Regions from separate parts of the Ensifer sp. 1H6 genome, predicted to be linked through region 1. Evidence: riboswitches for the same ligand, from Rfam matches in the RefSeq annotation. Region 1 holds a riboswitch; the other holds the start of a gene.

Region 1 (7,841 bases):
TTTTCCGTCGCAAGGTACGCAACAGCAATAAAGCGTAGTCAGAAGGACCCGGCCACTGATGGTGGATGTTGCGGCGAGCCTTGAAAAGGACTCTCTAGCACTCCACTTTCATGTGGAAAATATGACAACCGGGAGTGCCGCTGTGGCTCCCGGGAACGGGCCCGAAATCGGGACGGAAAGGAAATGACATGACGAGCAAAACGTCTCCGGCGACTGAAAGCGCGACCTATCCGGTCTTGCCGCTTCGCGACATTGTAGTCTTCCCGCACATGATCGTGCCGCTCTTTGTCGGCCGTGAAAAGTCCATCCGTGCGCTTGAAGAAGTCATGGGGACCGACAAGCAGATCATGCTTGCCACCCAGATCAACGCGACGGACGACGATCCGGAAGCCTCGGCGATCTACCAGGTGGGCACGATTGCCAATGTCCTGCAGCTCCTGAAGCTGCCCGACGGCACCGTCAAGGTGCTGGTCGAAGGGCGCACGCGCGCCAAGATCGACAGCTACACGCCGCGCGAAGAATTCTACGAAGCGTCCGCACAGGCGCTCGACGAGCCGGAAGAAGATCCGGTCGAGATCGAGGCGCTCAGCCGCTCGGTCGTCTCCGAATTCGAAAGCTACGTGAAACTCAACAAGAAGATTTCTCCGGAAGTCGTCGGCGTCGCGAGCCAGATCGAAGATTATTCGAAGCTTGCCGACACCGTCGCATCGCATCTATCGATCAAGATCGTCGAAAAGCAGGAAATGCTGGAAACCACCAGCGTGAAGATGCGCCTGGAAAAGGCGCTCGGCTTCATGGAAGGTGAGATCTCCGTCCTGCAGGTGGAAAAGCGTATCCGTTCGCGCGTCAAGCGCCAGATGGAGAAGACCCAACGCGAGTACTACCTCAACGAACAGATGAAGGCGATCCAGAAGGAACTCGGCGACGGTGAAGACGGCCGCGACGAGATGGCCGAAATCGAAGAGCGCATCGCCAAGACCAAGCTTTCCAAGGAAGCGCGCGAAAAGGCCGACGCCGAGCTGAAGAAGCTGCGCCAGATGAGCCCGATGTCGGCGGAAGCAACCGTCGTGCGCAACTATCTGGATTGGCTGCTTGGCATGCCGTGGGGCAAGAAGTCCAAGATCAAGACCGATCTGAACCATGCCGAGGAAGTGCTCAACGTCGATCACTTCGGCCTCGACAAGGTCAAGGAGCGCATCGTCGAATATCTCGCCGTCCAGGCCCGTTCGACGAAGATCAAAGGCCCGATCCTGTGCCTCGTCGGCCCTCCGGGCGTCGGCAAGACTTCGCTTGCCAAGTCGATCGCCAAGGCGACCGGCCGCGAATACGTGCGCATGGCGCTGGGTGGCGTTCGTGACGAAGCCGAAATCCGCGGTCACCGCCGCACCTACATTGGCTCGATGCCCGGCAAGGTCGTCCAGTCGATGAAGAAGGCGAAGAAGTCCAACCCGCTCTTCCTGTTCGACGAGATCGACAAGATGGGCCAGGACTTCCGTGGCGACCCGTCCTCGGCTCTGCTGGAGGTGCTGGATCCAGAACAGAACTCGACCTTCATGGATCACTACCTTGAAGTCGAATACGATCTGTCCAACGTGATGTTCATCACCACGGCGAACACGCTGAACATTCCGGCGCCGCTGATGGACCGCATGGAAGTGATCCGTATTGCCGGCTACACCGAAGAGGAAAAGCTGGAAATCGCCAAGCGGCACCTGCTGCCGAAGGCGATCCGCGATCACGCGCTGCAGCCGAAAGAGTTTTCGGTCACCGACGGTGCGCTGATGGCGATCATCCAGACCTACACACGCGAAGCCGGCGTTCGTAACTTCGAGCGCGAACTGATGAAGCTCGCCCGCAAGGCGGTAACCGAGATCATCAAGGGCAAGGCCAAGGCAGTGGCAGTCACTGCCGGCAACATCCAGGACTACCTTGGCGTACCGCGTTATCGTCACGGCGAAGCCGAACGCGACGATCAGGTCGGTGTGGTCACAGGTCTTGCCTGGACCGAGGTCGGCGGCGAACTGCTGACGATCGAAGGCGTCATGATGCCCGGCAAGGGCCGCATGACCGTCACCGGCAACCTGCGCGACGTGATGAAGGAATCGATTTCGGCGGCGGCATCCTATGTCCGCTCGCGGGCGATCGACTTCGGCATTGAGCCGCCGCTGTTCGACAAGCGCGACATCCACGTGCACTTGCCGGAAGGCGCGACGCCCAAGGATGGCCCGTCGGCCGGTGTTGCCATGGCAACAGCGATCGTCTCTGTCATGACCGGTATTCCGATCTCCAAGGACGTGGCGATGACGGGTGAGATCACCCTTCGCGGCCGCGTGCTGCCGATCGGAGGACTGAAGGAAAAACTGCTGGCGGCCGTTCGCGGCGGCATCAAGAAGGTGCTGATCCCCGAGGAAAACGCCAAGGATCTCGCCGAGATCCCGGACAACGTGAAGAACGTGCTGGAGATCATCCCCGTTTCGCGGATGGGTGAAGTGCTCGAGCACGCTCTGGTCCGCGTCCCGGAGCCGATCGAATGGGACCCGGCAAATGAGCCGGCAACCGTCGCCGCGGTTGATTCGCAGGACGAAGCGGGCGCTTCCATCGCCCACTGATTGACAGGACCGGGCGGGTGCAATTGTGTTCCCGTCAGGCCCATTTGGCAGAAAAACAAGGAAGACCGGCCTCTGGCCGGTCTTTTTTGTTGTAAAAGCATGCTGCAAGCCTTGCATTCCAAGGGATTAGGCGCAATTGGGAATGGCAAGACGCGGGCGATGCGCAAGCCGCCGCGGCTTAAAAACACAGTCGTTTCGAACCATTTTGAAAGGGGTGGAAACATGAACAAAAATGAGCTCGTGTCTGCCGTTGCTGAGAAGGCCGGACTTTCCAAGACCGACGCATCTTCCGCAGTTGATGCAGTTTTCGAGACCATCCAGGCTGAACTTAAGGACGGTGGCGACATTCGCCTCGTCGGTTTCGGCAACTTCTCCGTTTCGCGTCGCGAAGCCTCCAAGGGCCGCAACCCGTCCACGGGCGCTGAAGTTGACATCCCGGCACGCAACGTTCCGAAGTTCACGGCCGGCAAGGGCCTGAAGGATGCCGTTAACGGCTGATAGGTTTGCTTGACGGCCGGATACGAGGCCGGCCGTCCAAGTCTTGAAGGGTTCGGTTCACGCCGGACCCTTTTGCGTTTCGGCTGCCCTTGCAGCAGCGCGGTCTTTGGTCTACGGCTCAGCCCTGTTCTCAGGGCGGGGTGAAACTCCCCACCGGCGGTAAGGGCTCAGCGCCGCGCGTCAAATATGACGCGCAACGGACGCTGTGACACTTGAAAGCTGCTGCATAATTTTCTCCTTAAATCGGATTGGATTTAAGGAATTATGCAGCAGGCCCAAGCCCGCGAGCACTTCAGGCGCTGTCGTGTCGGAAGGTTAGCAGATCCGGTGCGATTCCGGAGCCGACGGTCACAGTCCGGATGAAAGAGAATGATCGTGGGTGCGACGGGCGGGCGGTCCGTCGTCGCATCCTGCGCTCATGTGTCCTGATTTGTGTAGGTCCCTGTTTGCGGATGAAGGACATGAGCGAGACGACCCAAGCACTTTTCACCTCCCGTGCCATGGCCGGTGCGGCCTGGATGATACTGGCCGGCGTCGCCTTTGCTCTCCTGAATGTCGTCACGCAATGGATGACGATGCAACTCGGCTTTTCCGCCACCTCGACTGCCTTCTGGCAATATGCATTTGCACTCGTCTTCTCCCTGCCGTTCCTGTTTCGCGCCGGCCTGTCGGCCATGCGCACCGATTACCCCTGGCGTCACGTCATTCGCGTTGCCTTTGCGGCGCTCGGCGTAGGGGCCTGGGTTTCGGGCCTGGCTTCTGTTCCGATCTGGCAGGCGATCGCGCTGGTGATGACATCGCCATTTTTCATCATTCTTGGTGCGCGGCTCTTCCTGGGCGAACGCGTTGGTCCGGCACGCTGGGCAGCGGCGGCAGTCGGCTTTGCCGGCGCCACGATCATCCTGCAGCCCTGGTCGGAAAGCTTCACCTGGGCAGCGCTGCTGCCGGTTTTCTCGGCGCTGCTCTGGGGGGCGGCGTCGCTGATCACCAAGAGCCTGACAGGCATCGAGCGCCCTGAGACGATAACGGTCTGGTTGCTCGTGCTTCTGACGCCGATCAATGGTGTGCTGGCGCTGTCGGCAGGGTTTGTCGTGCCGAGTGGAACTATCCTTGCGCTATTGGTGCTGGCGGGGCTTTTGACCGTGGTGGCACAGTATCTGTTGACGCTTGCCTATACCGTCGCAGACGCAGCGTATGTGCAGCCTTTCGACGATCTCAAGCTACCGCTCAACGTTCTCGCCGGCTGGCTCGTCTTCGGTTATGCGCCGAGCGGCTATCTGTGGCTGGGGGCGGTCCTGATCCTCGGCGCCTCGCTTTTCATCATGCGCAACGAGATGAAACGCGAGCGCGCGACCGCGTAAGACAACGCTGCACAACAAAGGCGCGAGACTGTCATGCGCCTGTCATCGCCATCCCGCAGAACCCCCTTGTTTTGAATATTCGACATGGGGGATTTTTCATGACCATTTCATCATGCAGAACGGCACTTGCCGCCATACTTCTTGCGTCCGTTGCCTTTCCGGCTGCCGCCGAACCGGTGTTCAATCGTATTGCGTCCTTCGCCGTTGCCGACAATCTGCCGGAGGGCGATGCCCGCAAGGACGCGACATCCGCGGAAATCATTACCGCCACCGAAGACGGCAATACGCTGATCTATTCCGATAGCCCGGGCAAGCGCATCGGCCTTATCGATATCACCGACGCCAAGGCGCCGAAGGCGGCCGGTATCGTGTCGTTCGATGGCGAGCCGACCTCGGTAACCGTCGCCGGTACCAAGGCCCTGATCGCGGTCAACACACGCGAAAGCTTCACCAAGCCTTCCGGCTTTCTCGCTACCGTCGACGTTGCCTCGAAGAAGGTCGAGTCGACCTGCGATCTCGGCGGCCAGCCGGACTCCGTCGCGGTCAACAAGGACCGGACCATTGCTGCGATCGCGATCGAGAATGAGCGCGATGAAGAGGTCAACGACGGCAAGATCCCGCAGATGCCTGCCGGCGACCTGGTGATCCTGTCTCTGAAGGATGGTGGTGCCGATTGCGCGACGATCAAGCACGTGACCCTCACCGGTCTTGCCGAGGTTGCAGGCGACGACCCGGAGCCGGAATTCGTGTCCTTCAACGGCAAGGACGAGATTGCGCTGACGCTGCAGGAGAACAACCACATCGTCATCATCGACGGCAAGTCGGCGACGGTAAAGACGCATTTCTCCGCTGGCGCGGTCGACCTTAGGGACATCGACGCCAAGCGTGACGGCGCCATCGCCTTCATGGACGAGCAACCGGGCCGCAAGCGCGAGCCTGACGCCGTCAAGTGGCTCGACGACAATCGCATCGTCGTCGCCAACGAAGGTGACTATGAGGGCGGTTCGCGCGGCTTCACCATCTTCGATACGGCCGGTAAGGTCCTGTTCGAATCGGGTGCGAGTTTCGAACACGAGATCGCTTCGATCGGCCACTATCCCGAGAAGCGCTCGTCGGCCAAGGGCGTCGAGCCGGAAGGCCTCGAGGCTGCCAAGTTCGGCGAAGACAATCTGTTCTTCGTGCTTGCCGAACGTGCATCCGTCGTCGGCGTTTACAAGGACACCGGCGCCGAGCCGGAACTGCTGCAATTGCTGCCGTCGGGCATCTCGCCGGAGGGTGCCGTCGCGATCCCGTCGCGCAATCTGCTTGCGACCGCCAACGAGGTCGATCTCGGCGAAGACGGCGGCGCTCGCTCGCATGTGATGATCTACGAGCGTGGCGAAGGTGAAGCCGCCTATCCGCAGATCCGTTCGGCGGACAAGGATGGTCTGCCGGTGGGCTTCGGAGCCTTGTCGGGCCTCGCAGCCGTTGCCGACAAGCCGGGCTTCCTGCGCGCAGTCAACGATTCGGTTTATGCATCGCAGCCGACCATCTTCACCATCGATGCGACGCAGAAGCCGGCGTTGATCACCGAGACGCTTCGGATCACCCGCGATGGCGCCCCGGCACAGAAGCTCGACATCGAAGGCATCGCCAATGATGGGGAAGGGGGCTTCTGGCTCGCTTCGGAAGGCAACGCCGACAAGCTCTACAGCCACGCGCTGCTGCGTGTGAACAAGAAGGGCGAGATCAAGAAGGAGATCGCCCTGCCCGAAACTCTGCGTGCAGGCGAGAGCCGCTTCGGCTTCGAGGGTGTAACGGTTGTCGGCGAAGGCGACGATCAGGTTCTCTGGATGGCCGTCCAGCGCGAATGGAAGGACGACGAGAAGGGCTTCGTCAAGCTCGTCTCCTACAAGCCGTCGAGCGAGGAATGGGGTGCTGTGCGTTATCCGCTCGAGAAGGCGGATGGCGGCTGGGTCGGCCTGTCGGAAATCTCCGTCCACGGCGATTATGCCTATATCATCGAGCGAGACAACCTGATCGGCCAGGCAGCCAAGCTGAAGAAGCTCTACCGTGTCGCCCTTGCCGACCTGAAGCCGGCAGCCCTTGGCGGCGAGCTTCCTGTCGTCAAGAAGGAAGAGGTTCGCGACCTCCTTCCCGATCTGAGGGCCCTGAAGGGTTACGTCGTCGACAAGGTCGAAGGCTTCACCGTCGATGCCGCCGGCAACGGCTATGTCGTCACCGACAATGACGGCGTCGACGATTCCTCCGGCGAGACACTGTTCTTCTCCATCGGTGCCATCGACGCGATGTAATCGTCGGGCCAGGAGAAAAACGAAAGAGGCCGGGACATGACGTCCCGGCCTCTTTCTGTTTCGGCTATCTGTAAAGGCTGGGGGAAGGGCGGGCCTAGCGAGCGACCGCAATCTGTGCTGCTTCGGCCTCATCCTTGCGCTTGCGAATTTCGTCGGTCTTGTCGACGAGTTTGCCGACGATATCGAAGAGCTGACCGAGCTCCTTGTCGTCGAGCGCGGAGAAGATCTCCTCGATCAGCTGTTTGCGCGGGTGTTCGGCTGCCTCCAGGATCACGCGTCCCGTGTCGGTGATCGAGACGATCTTGGCGCGGCGATCCTCGGGATCGGGTTTGCGCATCACCAATCGGTCGCGCTCGAGGCCGTCGATCGCTTCGGTGACGGTGCGCGGCGCAAAGTTCAGCGCGCAGGCGATATCCGTCGAGCGACAGGGGCCGAGCTTGCTCAGGAAGAACAGGAATTTGCTCCGCGCCAGCGAAACGCCTTCCTCCGTCATCGACTCGTTCACGAGCCGGTGGACGCGGTGATAAAGCTCAAACAGTCTGTCGGAAACTTCGAATGTCTTCTTCATGATCATCGTTGGAAAATTGTGAGGTGCCATGTCAAATGGCAGCAACATTATTGATAGTTACAATTGCTACATTTGTCGACTAAAACCTCTGCAATTTCACGGTAACGACCTCCGCAAGCAAGAAACGGCCTCCGTTTCCGGAGGCCGTTTCACTTGTAGTGCCAAGAATTTCACCCGTTCGGACTATGCTGCCCGGCGCGATGAGCCGGTCCAAGGCGCGTAACCGTGGCCCGAATCCTGGGCCAATGTGAAGCGAGCGATCAGTTCGCGAAGACGGCCGGCCTCCTGTGCCAGCGTCGCGCTTGCGGCGTTCGCCTCTTCGACCATTGCGGCGTTCTGCTGGGTCACCTGGTCCATCTGGTTGACGGCGGTGTTGACCTCGGAAAGCCCGGCGGACTGTTCCTGTGCCGAAACGGCGATCGCGTCCATGTGCTGGTTGATCGTGACGATAAAGCCTTCGATCGTGCGCAGAGCCTCGCCGGTTTCACGCACGAGTTTGACGCCGCTCTGC
Region 2 (7,841 bases), on a different contig from region 1:
AACCGATGTCGGTCGGGCGCGAGTTCGGCCACACGATCGCCGAGTGCCGCTCGCTCGACCGGCGGCTCGCCGAGGCGGAGTTGCCGCTCCCAATGAAGATGATGGTCGATATCGACCATGGCGACGTCACCTCCGACGACCCCGATGACATCGACCCCTATGCCTGGGCGGGCGCATTTCCCGAGCGCTCGCCGATCATCCACATCAAGCAGTCGTCGATGAACAAGGGCGGGCACTGGCCGTTTACCGCTGCCTACAACCGGGATGGCCGCATCACGCCGGAGAAGCTGATCGATGCGGTCAAGGCCGGCGGCGGCACCGACAACGAGATCTGCCTGGAGCTGTCCTTCCGCGAGCGGGAACCGACCGACCACAACGTTGTGGAGATGATCCGCGAATCCGTGGAGTTCTGGGAGCCCTACATCGATACCGGGTTCAACCGATCATCAAAATCACACTGAAATATCACAAAGTATCATGAGCTAGATTGAAATATAACATAAAGGTGTTATCTTCTCAGGTGTGATGTCGCGCTCTCGCGGCATCGGGATCGAGGCGGATGACGATGAAGCCGGAAGACAGGCGACAGGCGATCATGGATGTTTTGATGGAGGCCGGCACGGCGTCCGTCGAGGATCTGTCACTCCGTTTCGGCGTCAGCAAGATGACGGTGCATCGCGACCTCGACGATCTCGAACAGGCTGGCCTGTTGCGCAAGGTGCATGGCGGCGCTTCGATCCAGTCGAGCCCGCAGTTCGAAAGCGATTTCCGCTACCGCGAGAAGATTGCCGCCGCCGAGAAGAACCGCATTGCCGAATATGCGGCGAGCCTGATCGAGCCGGGGCAGAGCATCCTCATCGACGACAGTTCGACGGCCGGCGCGATTGCCGGCTGCATCAGGGACATCAGGCCGCTGACCGTCATCACCAACAACCTCGGCGTCATCACCGGTCTGTCCGGTGCGCCCGGCATCAACGTCATCGCGCTCGGCGGCCAGTACAGCAAGAAGTTCAACGGCTTTTTCGGCATCGTCACCGAAGAGGCGCTGCGCTCGCTGCGCGTCGATATCGCCTTCCTCTCCAGCTCCGCAGTCGCGGGAACGGCAGCCTTCCACCAGGACCAGGAGGTCGTGCAGGCCAAGCGGCTGATGGTGAAGTCGGCGGCGCGCAAATATCTCATGGTCGATCACGACAAGTTCGGGCGTTCCGCCCTGCATTTCCTGACAGGGCTCGACGCCTTCGATGCGGTGCTGACCGGCGCCGAGGTGGCGGATGAGCATGCCGCGACGCTCCGCGAGGCCGGAATCCCCCTGGTGACGGTCGACAATCGAAAAGCATCGGAGAAAGCATGAACAAGCCGCAGCTCTGGGTGGGCACAAGCTGGAAGATGAACAAGACGCTGGCGGAGGCCATGGTCTTTGCCGAGAGGCTGGCCGCAGCGGACGGAGCGCGCGACGAGCGCATCCAGCGTTTCGTCATTCCACCCTTTACCGCCGTCAGACAGGTCAAGGAACGGCTCGTGCAAACGGGCGTCAAGGTCGGTGCGCAGAACATGCATTGGGACGACGCCGGCGCCTGGACCGGCGAGGTTTCGCCGGTGATGCTGAGGGACTGCAACCTCGATGTGGTCGAGCTTGGCCATAGCGAACGGCGCGAGCACTTCGGCGAGACCGACCGTACCGTGGGCCTGAAGACGGCAGCGGCGGTGCGCCACGGCCTGGTGCCGCTGATCTGCATTGGCGAGACGCTCGCCGAGCGCGAGGCGGGCGAGGCGGATGCCGTCCTGAAGCGGCAGGTTGAAGGCGCGCTGGAACTGCTGGAAGGCGACGCGCGCAAGGCGACGATCCTGCTCGCCTACGAGCCGGTCTGGGCCATCGGCGTCAACGGCATTCCGGCAACATCAGACTATGCCGACGAGCGCCATAAGCGGATCGCCGACGTGGCGCAAGGCGCGCTCGGCGTGCGCGTTCCCGTCCTCTACGGCGGCAGCGTCAATCCCGGCAATTGCGAAGAACTGATCACCCAGGGGCACATCGACGGCCTGTTCATCGGCCGCTCCGCCTGGGACGTCAATGGCTATCTCGACATTCTGCAGCGCGTCTCGAAGGCGATCTGAGCCCTCGTACCCCGCAGATCAACAAGACGGAAAGGAACAATCATGAAGATCGCAATCGGAGCAGACAGCGCCGGCAAGCCCTTGCTCGACGTCATCGCCGCCCATCTCAAGGGCAAGGCCGACCTCGAAGTCAGCGACCTCAGCCAGTCCGGTTTCTACGCCGACCTGTCGCAGAAGCTGGCGCAGACCATCGTCGATGGCGACAACGAGCGCGGCATCCTGTTCTGCGGCACCGGTATCGGCGTCTGCATCTCGGCCAACAAGGTGCCGGGCATCCGCGCCGCGCTGACCCACGACACCTATTCCGCTGAGCGGGCGGCAAAGTCGAACAACGCACAGATCATCACCATGGGCGCGCGCGTCATCGGGCCGGAGCTGGCGAAGTCGATCGTTGATACCTGGCTCGCCTCCGAATTCGACGCGAACGGCCCGTCGGCCGGCAATGTCGACGCGATCGATCGTCTCGACGCGGCGAAGTAAGCGAGCCAACTGCTAGAGCGTTTCCGGTTTAAACGGAGCCACAGACCCGCTCTATCTCTTTGTTTTTACGCATTTCCTGGCGGAAAGCCGATTCGCACTTTTCCTGGAAATGCTCTAATACCGCAATGCACGTTGATCCTCCCTCGCGCATCGCGGCGAGACGCCCGGCAGAGATGCCGGGCGTCTTTTCCTGATTTGCCACTGCCTAATTCGTTTCAGCGTCGTTTGCGCGTCATGTTTGAGGCGCGGCGCTGTCGGGTGTTTTGGCAGACCGCCGGGGCACTGCCGGCTTGACGAAGCTTCTGTAAATATTTGAACATGCTTGCATATCGTCACGTCAGCGAGGAATGCCGCCCCATGCCCGACGCCCCAACGACACCGCCGCATGCCGGAAGCCACCGCCTGGCGCGCATGAGCGGCCGCGACACGCACGAACACCACCGCACAGCCACGACGCTCGAGCTTCTGTTCGACCTGACCTTCGTCATCGCCTTCAGCCTTGCGGCATCGCAGCTTGCGCATCTGATGGCCGAAGGACATTTCAAGGCGGGGCTGATCGGCTTCTTCTTCGCCAGCTTCGCCATCTGCTGGGCCTGGATCAATTTCACCTGGTTTGCTTCCGCCTATGACACCGACGACTGGGTGTTCCGGTGCGTGACCATGGTGCAGATGGTCGGCGTGCTGATCCTGGCGATCGGCCTTCCCGCCATGTTCCGCTCGGTCGACGAGGGTGCCCATCTCGACAATGGCGTGATGGTGCTCGGATACGTCGTCATGCGGGTGGCGATGATCTTCCAGTGGCTGCGCGCCGCCGGCCAAGATCCGGCACGACGGCAGGCCTGCATGACCTATGTGGTAGCGATCACGGTTGCGCAACTCGGCTGGGTCGTGCAGATCTTCGTCGACTTCTCGATCGTTGTCACCTTCGCCATGGTCGTGGCGCTCACCGTCATCGAGATGCTCGGGCCCTATATCGCCGAGACGCGGCATGGCGGCACGCCCTGGCATGCCCACCATATTGCGGAACGCTACGGCCTTCTGGCAATCATCGCGCTCGGAGAAGGCGTCGTCGGCACGGTCGCCTCGATCACGGCGGTGGTGGATGGGGAGGGCTGGAACCTCGACGTGGCGCTCGTCTGCCTTGCGGGCACCGGGCTTACCTTCGGCATGTGGTGGATCTATTTCCTGTTGCCGAGTGCCGAGGTCCTGCACGTGCACCGCAGACGCTCCTTCGTCTGGGGCTATGGTCACATGTTCATTTTCGCCGCGATCGTTGCGACCGGTGCGGGCCTGCATGTCGCCGCCTATTACATCGAGCACAAGGCGCATATCGGGTCGCTTGCGACCGTGTTGACGGTGGCGGTCCCGGTCGCGGCCTATATCGCTCTGGTCTACGGCATGTATGCCTATCTGCTGCGGCAGTCGGAACCGCTTCATGCCTGGCTGCTCGCCGGCACGATGCTGCTGCTTGCGGCGTCGATCGCGGCCGCGATGGCGGGCGTCGACATGGCGATCTGCCTGATCATTCTGATGTTTGCGCCGTTCGTGACCGTCGTCGGTTTCGAGGCGGTCGGTCATCGCCACCGGATGGCGGCGCTGGAACGGTGCCTTGATGAGGCAGAGCCGGTGCATTGAACGCCGGGAATTGGCTATTCGAAACAGCGGTTTGCCGGCTGTTGCTGGCGGCTTGATTCAGGTGGTTCAGAGGTTGATTCAAGCAGGCGCCGCGAAGCGGCTCGATGGTTGCGCATCGGAGCGCTGAGCGAGCCTTGCCCCTCACCCTAGCCTTCTCCCCGCAGGCGGGGAGAAGGTGGCCGGCAGGCCGGATGAGGGGTGGCGGCCGGATACGGCGCGGGCTTGCGGCCCGCCAGCAGATCAGGCGTTGAGCAGCGCCAGCTTGGCGCGGGCGTCGAGGATCTGGGCGCAGGCATTGGCGGCTTCTTCGCCCTTGGCGACGAAGTGTTCGCGGAAGAAGGCGATCAGCGGCGCGCTTTCCTGGAAATTGTGCGGCGTCAGCACGGCCGACAGCACCGGCACGTCGGTATCGAGCTGGACGCGCATCATACCGTCGAGCACCGTGCCAGCGACGAAGTCATGGCGGTAGATGCCGCCATCGACGACGAAGGCGGTGCCGAGGATCGCGGCGTAACGGCCGGTCCTGGCAAGCTTCTGCGCGTGCAGCGGGATTTCCAGCGCGCCTGGCACGTCGAAGATCTCGACGTCGGCGGCACTGCCGCCGAACTTCGTCCATTGGGCGACGAAGGCATCGACACAGCGGTCGACGATGTCGGCGTGCCAGCGGGCACGGACAATCGCAATCTTGGCGGTGGGGTGGGAAAGAATAGTCATGGTCTCAAGCCTTCCAGGGTTTGGCGTTTCCAATTTTCCCGTCGGGCGAACATGCACGCGCGCGAAACCCCGGTGTGGGGTCCACGTTCCTGCTTGCTCTCTTCCATCCGGACTGTGACCGTCGGCTCCGGAATCTGACCGGATCTGCTGACCTCCGAAGTAGACCTCCGAAGCGCTCGCGGGCTTCGATCTTTCGATCGCTACCGCCGGTGGGGAGTTTCACCCCGCCCTGAGAACAAGAGCGACTATATAGATCGGCCGTGCCTGGTCAAACGCATGACGCGACGAAAATCCGGGAAATCGCGACAGATTTTTTCCGTGCCGTATCGCTCCCGGACAAATCTGTTCCCGTCGGGAGCCGCCGTAGTCTGACCTCGGCCGCGTGCCGCGTCGCCGCCACGAGACATTTATCTGCGGACGCGACGCGGGGCTTCGTCTTCGGCGGCGATCGCGCGTGCGGACCAATGGAGCAGCGCCTGCCTGTCATCAAGGCAAGTGACCGGTGCTTCGTAGTAGCGGTGCACGACCACCGGTTTGCCGCCCTTGTTGTAGGTGAACGGCTGACATCCTTCGCTGAGAAGCGCATCTCTCAGGGGCTGATCAACCCTGAAATAGAGGCGATCCTTGATGCTGATGGCGAACTGGCGATCAGCGACAAGATAGGCCCAACCGCCGAAGAAGCGGCCTATGTCAACGGGACCGATATCCGCGAGTTCTTCGTGGATATGGGTGACGAACGCACTCGGCTGCGCTTTAGTCATGGCGGCCGCCGGTGCAAAATGCGCTGTTTTTCATTCGACGGTTCAGGCAATCTCTCCACGGCATGTGCAAGGCAGCTACTGCATGTTTCCTTAAATCCTATTCGATTTAGGGATAAAAACATGCAGCACTTCAAAGCGCTACAGCGACCTTTGCGCGTAACAAGACGCACGCGCTGTAGGGGGACGCTGGAGATCTACTCGCGGATGACGAGCAGGTCCTTGGCGGCAAAGCGGAGCGTGACGTTCGAGCCGAAGGCCGGCGGCGTCAGGCCGGGGTCGTTGAACATGTCGAAGGAGATGACGTCGCCGCCGATGCGCAGCTTGGTGCGGATGACCGAGCCGAGGAAGCTGGTCGAAACCACCTCGCCGGTCAGCGCGGTGTCGCCCCTGGCGCTGTCGGCGATCGAGCCTGCCTCCGGGCGCAGCGCCAGCGAAATGTTGTCGCCACCCTTCATGCCGGCGATCGGCTCCTTCAGCGACACCTGCTGGTTGCCGATGGTGACAGCACCGGCGGCCGGGTCGGCGACCTTGGCTTCGATGATGTTGAGCGTGCCGACGAAGGAGGCGACGAATCGGGTCGCAGGGGTGTTGTAGATCTCGAACGGCGTGCCGATCTGGTCGGCTCGCCCGGAATTCATGACGACGATGCGGTCGGAGATCGACAGGGCTTCTTCCTGGTCATGGGTGACGAAGACAGTGGTGATGCCGAGCTGCTGCTGGATCTGGCGGATTTCCTCGCGCAGCGACACGCGGATCTTGGCGTCGAGCGCCGACAGCGGCTCGTCGAGCAGCAGCACCTGCGGCTTGACGGCGAGGGCGCGCGCGAGCGCCACGCGCTGCTGCTGGCCGCCGGAAAGCTGGTAGGGGAAGCGGTCGGCCAGGTGCTCGAGCTTGATCAGGCTCAGCATCTGCTTGACGCGTGTATCGATCTCCGACTTCTGCGCCCCGGCGACTTTCAGGCCGAAGGCGACGTTGTCGTTGACGTTCATGTTGGGAAACAGCGCATAGGCCTGGAACACCATGCCGATGTTGCGCTGGTTGGGCTTCAGCGTTCCCTGGTCCTTGCTGTCGATGGTGATCGTGCCGCCCGACGGCGTCTCGAAGCCGGCGATCATGCGCAGGATCGTCGTCTTGCCGCAGCCTGACGGGCCTAGGAACGAAACGAACTCGCCCTTGTCGATGACCATGTTGAAGTTGTGCACGACCTGAACCGGGCCGAAGGACTTCTGGATATTGTTCAGTGTCAGGAATGCCATGTGATCAAGCCTTGGCCGGAGCGGATTTCTGGATGCGGGAAACGAGCTGGATCAGACCCATGCTGAGCCAGGTGATGGCGAATGCGATGACCGCGAGCGCCGAAGGCTCATAGGCCTTGTTGGCGCCGACGAGCTGCAGGTACGGACCGAAGGCCGGGCGGTTGAGCAGCGCGGCCATGGTGAATTCGCCCATGACGATCGCAAAGGTGATGAAGGCGCCGGAGAGCACGCCACTCATGACGTTGGGGAAGATGCAGCGAAACAGGATCGTCGGCCATTTGGCGCCGAGGCTTTCGGCGGCTTCCGTCAGCGTGCGGACGTCGATCGCCCGCATCGCGGTATCGACCGCCCGGTACATGTAGGGCAGGGACAGCGTCATGTAGGAGAACATCAACAGCGCATTGGTGCCGGAGATCGAGCCGGTCAGCGGGATCCACGACGAGGAGTTGTAGAGGCGCAGATAGCCGAAGACGATGACGATCGCCGGGATGACCAGCGGCAGAAGGGTGATGAATTCGATGATCGGGCGCACCTGCGGCAGGCGAAGGCGGACCCAATAGGCGGTCGGCACCACCAGCAGCATGCCGAAGACGATGGTCAACACGGCCATCATCATCGAATAGCCGAAGGTCTCGCGGAACTGCAGGTCGGAGAAGACCGAGCGATAGGCGTCGAACGAGTATTCGCCGCGGCGCATGCGCAGCGAGAATTCCAGCGTGCCCAGCAGCGGGATGATGAAGTAGCTTGCACCGATGGCGATGGCGATCCAGGCGCCGAGACGTTGTGCTTTCATTTCTGCCACCGTTCGGCGCGCATACGCAGCCAGATATAGAGAACGTTCGAGATGCCGGTGATGACGATCATGCCGAGCGCCAGCGCA

Evidence for each region. Region 1 has a riboswitch for FMN ahead of BKP54_RS04925 (DMT family transporter). Riboswitches for the same ligand answer to the same signal wherever they lie in the genome.
Region 2: linked by a shared signal. The riboswitch ahead of BKP54_RS17825 (6,7-dimethyl-8-ribityllumazine synthase) and the one ahead of BKP54_RS04925 (DMT family transporter) in region 1 are both predicted to bind FMN.

What each region holds. Positions count from the first base shown of each region.
Region 1 is NZ_MOAI01000003.1:88,127-95,967, reverse strand. It holds gene lon (endopeptidase La) at 189-2,609, shown strand; gene hupB (DNA-binding protein HupB) at 2,832-3,107, shown strand; FMN riboswitch at 3,230-3,482, shown strand; gene BKP54_RS04925 (DMT family transporter) at 3,569-4,468, shown strand; gene BKP54_RS04920 (esterase-like activity of phytase family protein) at 4,567-6,762, shown strand; gene BKP54_RS04915 (MarR family transcriptional regulator) at 6,857-7,330, opposite strand; gene BKP54_RS37260 (methyl-accepting chemotaxis protein) at 7,514-7,841, opposite strand, start outside.
Region 2 is NZ_MOAI01000014.1:88,088-95,928, reverse strand. It holds gene BKP54_RS17850 (TIM barrel protein) at 1-461, shown strand, start outside; gene BKP54_RS17845 (DeoR/GlpR family DNA-binding transcription regulator) at 566-1,351, shown strand; gene BKP54_RS17840 (triose-phosphate isomerase) at 1,348-2,115, shown strand; gene BKP54_RS17835 (RpiB/LacA/LacB family sugar-phosphate isomerase) at 2,158-2,595, shown strand; gene BKP54_RS17830 (low temperature requirement protein A) at 2,953-4,230, shown strand; gene BKP54_RS17825 (6,7-dimethyl-8-ribityllumazine synthase) at 4,471-4,944, opposite strand; FMN riboswitch at 5,036-5,185, opposite strand; gene BKP54_RS17820 (TfoX/Sxy family protein) at 5,352-5,705, opposite strand; gene BKP54_RS17815 (ABC transporter ATP-binding protein) at 5,900-6,961, opposite strand; gene BKP54_RS17810 (ABC transporter permease) at 6,966-7,754, opposite strand; gene BKP54_RS17805 (ABC transporter permease subunit) at 7,751-7,841, opposite strand, start outside.